2 regions of the Enterococcus sp. DIV0755b genome follow, and region 1 is predicted to be linked to the other one. Evidence: predicted binding sites of a transcription regulator. Region 1 holds the regulator's gene; the other holds the start of a gene.

The links. The regulator NrdR, encoded in region 1, represses ribonucleotide reductase genes. The targets are predictions, from matches to a motif close to ACACNATATATNGTGT.
Region 2: a site for NrdR is predicted at 1,520-1,535, ahead of nrdD (anaerobic ribonucleoside-triphosphate reductase). Genes of this name have one in related genera too.

Annotation. Positions count from the first base shown of each region.
Region 1 is NZ_JBIOQN010000001.1:2,046,782-2,049,995, forward strand. It holds gene IGI65_RS09800 (replication initiation and membrane attachment family protein) at 1-1,363, opposite strand, end outside; gene nrdR (transcriptional regulator NrdR) at 1,382-1,858, opposite strand; gene coaE (dephospho-CoA kinase) at 2,261-2,857, opposite strand; gene mutM (DNA-formamidopyrimidine glycosylase) at 2,863-3,214, opposite strand, start outside.
Region 2 is NZ_JBIOQN010000001.1:1,313,237-1,316,450, forward strand. It holds gene nrdD (anaerobic ribonucleoside-triphosphate reductase) at 1-1,339, opposite strand, end outside; gene IGI65_RS06220 (ABC transporter ATP-binding protein) at 1,773-2,540, shown strand; gene IGI65_RS06225 (ABC transporter permease) at 2,530-3,214, shown strand, end outside.

The sequences.
Region 1 (3,214 bases):
CTTCTTCATCATTAAAGTACTCTTGCATCATTTTATCAATTTCAGCTTTACGGCTAGGATCACTGCTAGCCTGATTTTTTGACCAGTCGGGTAAGTCTTCTTTTTTCACAATATTTTGAGGACGTCCACTTGTTTTTTTCCGTTGTTCTTTAGCAACTTGTTTTTCTTTGACAGTTGTTCTGACATACAAAATCGCTTCTTCTGGTGTCTTGAATTTATTTTGCGACCAGTCGTTAGCGATCTGATTGGTTAACGCTTGGGGTAATTGTGCTTTATTTTGCACTACCAATAAGTAATTTAACAAGATATTAATTACAGCAGGCGGTAACGGTGATTTACTTACTAAGTCGGTTAATAACCATTCTTCATTTTTGGTTACATAACCACCTTTAGCCGCTTTTAGCGCTGTTAAATACTCCATCGGTGCCAAACGTTCACTATCAAGAATGGTCTGCCAATCAGCTTGCGTAAAACCTTGAGCCATCAAGGTATTTTTTCTTCTTATCTGCTCATCACTTTGATAATTTTGGTTGGTTTGTTTTTTATCAGGTAACAGATGCTGGCTTTGTTTATAAACGATATTTTTTAATTTTCGCTGATCGATCACACCATCTGTCAGAGCCACCGCTTCAGCCATCAAATTAGTTAATTGCAATTCATCATAGCCAAACAACTCGTGGTATAAAAGTAAACTCTTTTTCAAAGTATCGGTCAATTGGGCAGGATTAATAAATTTTTTGGTGGCTAAATCTCGTAATAACGGCCAGTTTAGCTGTTTATCGTCTAAAGGTAATTGACTTGTCTGCTCGTTTGCTAAAGCACTTGTAGTTTTCTCTACTAGGCTTTGATTGGCTTGATATTCGCTTTGAGAAAAATTATAAACAGAACCAAACTTTGCCGTGACCTCCTGGAAGCCATCCGTGTTAATCACAAGAGAATTAAAACGTCGATTTAACTGGCGAAACTTACTTTGACCAACTTTTACGACTAATAAAAAAGACATCAGTTCATCTTTTAAAAATTCTTTTGGAGCCAGTGGTTCTGTTAAAACATATAAAAAGGCCACTTCTGGTTGTTCTTTATAATACGTTTTTAACAGACCAATTCCTTCTAAACGCTTTTTAGCAATCTTCATGGTGCCAATTCCCATGTCTAATGCATTAAGCAATTCCAGGTGAGTATATTTTTCTTGTGTATCTTCAAAGTCTTGTAATAAACAAAAATACAAAGCCAAAGCATCTGCGCCAATAATTGGTTGGTACAAATTGACTAAAGCCTTTTGTCCTTCACTAGTGAGGGGAACACTTTTTTTTACTTCATAAACAGTTTTTGGTTGTAAGTTGGCTTCATAAGCATATTCCAAAAAATGCAGCCTCCAATTTTATTGTGTTTCATCTTTTCCGTTAGCTTTTGCCACGATATCCTGTAATTCTTTCAAGAAAACTGACATATCTTTAAATTGGCGGTAGACGCTGGCAAAACGAATATAGGCGATTTCATCAACATCCACCAAATCTTCCATGACATATTCGCCGATTAAAGTCGTCGATACTTCATTTTCACCTAATGAGCGTATCCGATTTTCTACATGATCAACAATTTGTTCCATCTGCTCCATTGCAACCGGTCGTTTTTCAGCTGAACGAATCAGCCCACGTAAAATTTTCTCGCGGTTAAATTCTTCTCGTTCACCGTTTTTTTTGATCACTAATAAAGGAGCTGCTTCAATTTTTTCAAAAGTAGTAAAACGAAAGCCACAATTTTCACATTCTCTTCTTCTTCTGATTGTACGGCCATCATCGGTTTGACGGCTATCGACCACCCGTGAACTATTATGGTGACATTTTGGACAACGCATCTTCTCACCTCATTTAATTTCTAGGAATTTTGCTTATATTATAACAGAAAAAATTTGTGTTGTATTGTCTTGTACCTAAGAAAAGACTGGATTTATCTGCTTTTAATAGATTATTTTAAAAACTGATAAACTTTTTAGAAAATAGTTTTGGCTATTTATTTTATTGTCAATAACACAGTCCCTTTGTAGTTTTAAAGGGTTCGACTAAAAAAGGAAATAAAGTCGAGGCTATCATTTGCATCTAGCAAAAGTATTTCGCAAAAAAACTGATGAAAAATTTCCACTTATTAAAGTAGACGTTATTTTCAGAAGACGATTCACATTAATAAAAATGAGGTGCGACAAGACTTTTGTCACACCTCACACCTTACATATTATTAAAAAGAATAAAGCAAATTATGGTTACTTTTCAAAATGATTTTCCAACCAATTTAATACTTGTTGCACCGTTTCTTCTTTACTGCCGTTATTATCAAAAACAGTATCAGCTAACGCTCTTTTTTTAGCTAATGGCATTTGGCTATTAATTTTTGCTTCTGCGGTTTTTTCATCAATATTATCTCGCGCCATCAGTCGTTTTTTTTGTTGCAAAAAATCAACATACACTACTGCAACTTCATCCATATAATGATCATAATGACCTTCATACATTAACGGAATATCGGCAATAACTAACGGACTTTTGTTTTTCCAAAAAGCCATCTCCGCTTTTATCTGCTGACGCAAATACGGATTTAGTATACGATCCAGTTGCTGACGTTTATCGCTGTCTTGAAAGACTATTTCCCCTAATTTTTTGCGATTTAGTTCACCTGTTGGTAATATCACTTCTAAACCAAAGGCTGCTTTAATCGCTGCTAGGGCTGGTTTTCCAGGCTCTACAATTTGTCGTGCGACAATATCACCGTCCACAATTGGAAAGCCCTTTTCTTTAAAAACATTGACAACGGTACTTTTACCACTAGCAATACCACCGGTAATTCCTAAGATAAATCCCATGCTATTCACCTCATGCTTAATTTTTGGCAGTGGGGACATAAGTGCGTACCGCGTTGTGCCACTTTAATTTTTTCAATTGGTGTTTGACAACGGGGACATGGTTGACCGGTTTTGCCATAAACATTTAATGACAGTTGAAATTTACCCGCTTCTCCTAAGGCATTCAAGTAAGTGCGCACAGTCGTTCCGCCAGCAGCTACAGCTCTTTGTAAAACATCAATAATAGCTAAACGTAACTGTTTAATTTCTAAATCCGTTAATGTATCACAAGGCTGCATAGGATGAATTTTAGCCTGCCACAAAGCTTCATCTACATAAATATTTCCTAAACCTGTCACCATTTTTTGATCGAGTAAG
Region 2 (3,214 bases), 730 kb from region 1:
CATCACCGGCAGCTTCTAAAGCAATACGCGGTAAGTTTAACGTCACGACACCTAAGTTCATGCGTCCAACATTTACTTCTTTGCCGTTTTCATCTTGCCAGCCTTGTAAAAAGGAGCGACAACCCATCGGTACTTTAAAACTTCCTGTTAATTCCACGATTTTATCGTAATTTAAAATATCTGGATACATCCGTTTTGTGGCACATTCTAAAGCTAATTGCTTAATATCATAATTGGGATCAGTTGGATCAGAATTTACCCCTTTTTTAATTGAGAAAATCAACTTAGGGAAAATAGCTGTCCGTTTTTCACTACCTAAGCCGTTGATGCGAATTTGTAAGATAGCCCGTTGAATTTCTCGTTCAAACCAGTTAGTGCCCAAACCAAAACCAAGTGAGGTAAAAGGTGTTTGGCCGTTTGAAGTAAATAGTGTATTAATTTCATATTCTAGACTTTGCATAGCATCGAAAATATCTTTTTTCGTTTTTGCTTTAGCATATTCTTCTCGTCGGTCAGGATTTTCAATCCATTCTAGAGCATCATTTAAATGTTTTTGGTAATTGAGTTGAGCGAAGGGCGCTAATAATTCGTCAGTACGATCAGCCGAACAGCCACCATATTGACTTGAAGCGACATTTGCAATAATTTGTGAAATTTGGGCAGTCGCTGTTTGAATCGATTTTGGCGACTCTACTTCAGCATTACCAATTTTAAAGCCATTATTTAACATACCTTTAAAATCAATTAAACAACAATTTGTCATTGGTGTATACGGGTGATAATCTAAATCATGATAGTGGATATCACCTTTTTGATGGGCATTGGCGACATGTTTTGGTAACATTTTTAAGCCGATTGATTTACCCACAATGCCAGCTGTTAAATCACGTTGGGTATTAAAGACGTTGCTATCTTTATTGGCATTTTCATTAACGACACTTTGATCTTTATTAATTAAACGGCCGATTGTAAAATTAATGTCTGTTGCTTTACTGCGATCAAAATCACGGCGGGTCCGGTAGTTAATATAAGCTTCCGCCAGTTCATATTCGCCTTTTTCAAGGAGGATGTGTTCAACGATATTTTGGATTTCATAAATTTTCACGTCAGTAGTAAAGCGTTGACCGATTTCCGCATCGATGCGTTCCACTATTTCTAACAGACGTTCATGATCGATTGGAGAAAGCTCGCCATGAATTTGCTGTTTAGCCTTCACTAATGCATCGTAAATTTTTTGATCATCAAAGTCCATTAATCGTCCATCTCTTTTGATGATTTTAATCGTCTGTAATTGAGGATGTAAATTATTTATGCGTAAATCATTTTTTAAATCCATCATCTTACCCACTCCTTTATTTCTTCACTTCCAAATTGTTTGTCCTTATTTTTGCTAAACAATTTGGTCTAAAAAGGCTTTGTTTGTGCCCTTACTCACATAATATGATAGCGGAAAAAGAAGTAAGGTGCAACCAAAAGCATAACAAGATATAGTACCCTTGTGTTTGTTTATTATAATTCAACACTATATATAGTGTATAAAAAATATGTAAAAAATTTGAAAGCAGATAGGGAAGGGATTTTGATATTTATAAAAAATTAAAAGTTGTATAAAAAAAGAATTGGATGAAAGAAAAAGTTTTTATTTAAAAATTTTCTTTGGCTTAAGTTAAAAACTGCGTATTTAAAACAGCTTATGCTACGATAGAGAAAAAAAGTGACCTTAACCTTAAATTATTTTGAAATTATTTTGCATACAGACTAGAGGGGACAATATGAAAAAGATAATTGAAGTAAAACATTTGAGTAAAACTTATGGTAATCGCATGAATCAAACCCAAGTTTTAGATAATTTGTCCTTTAGCGTAGACGAAGGAGAATTTGTTGGCATTATGGGCCCAAGTGGAGCAGGCAAAACGACTTTAATGAATATTTTATCCTCAATTGCCTTGCCTACTTTTGGAACGGTAAAAGTAGCTGGTCAAGATTTAACTGCCTTAAAAGAAGATCAGCTCAGTGATTTTCGTCGGAAAGATTTAGGTTTTATTTTTCAAGAGTTCAACTTACTGCCGACTCTTACTGCTAAAGACAACATTATCTTGCCTTTAGCGATTGATTTTTTAAAATTGGAAGAAATTGAAAAAAGAGTGGCAGAAGCAGCTGATTTATTGGGGATTAAAACAATTTTACAACGCTATCCTGATGAATTATCTGTAGGGCAAAGACAACGTGTAGCTGCTGCAAGGGCGTTAGTCGTCCGGCCACGCATTATTTTTGCCGATGAGCCCACCGGTGCACTTGATTCAAAATCTGCCACCGAGTTGTTGTATTATTTAAGCGAATTAAACCAAAAGCAGAATAAAACGATTTTAATGGTCACCCATGATCCTTACACTGCCAGTTATTGTAATCGGATTTTGTTTATTAAAGATGGTGTCTTTTTTTCTGAAGTTGTCAAAAGAGGAAGTAGGCAAGAATTTTTTGAACAAGTAATTGATATGCAAGCAACCTTAGGAGGCGGGGGACGTCGCAATGCTTTATAAATTATCTTGGCGAAGCTTTTTAAAACAGTTCCGCAGCTACGGTATTTATTTAATTAGTATTACGATGGCTGTAATGATTTATTATTCTTTTAATGCCATGACCCATGATCAACCGTTGACTAAAAGAGCGGCTCAAGATATTAAAATTGAAAACATTTTAACAGTGGGAAGTTTTTTTGTTATCGTCATGATGGTCTTTTTTGTTTTAAGTGCCAATCGCTTTTTTATTGCGAAGCGACAACAAGAAGTCGCACTTTATCAATTATTTGGAATGAAGCGTCGACGCATTATTTTTCAATCTTTAGTCGAAATTTTTGCTTTAAATTTACTGGCTTTTTTACTTGGAATTGGTTTTGGAGTGATTTTTTCCAAGCTTTTTTCCATGATTTTAGTTAAAGCAATGGCGCTAGACGTGACGAGTTCCTTGTTTTTTTCTTGGCAATCTGTTTACGTAACAGCGGCTGTTTTTATTTTTGTTTTTATTATTAGCGCGGTTCAAAACGTAATGGTTTTATCAAAAAAACAAGTAGACGGTGTGTTTTCAGCGAAATCTTCCTTTGATTTACAAAAATTAAAAATAAAACCTTATGAAATTAGTTTAGGAATATTTAGTCTGTTGCTAATTATTAGCGCCTATTTGGTGGCATTTTTTATCCGGCCCTTAACATTTCGCT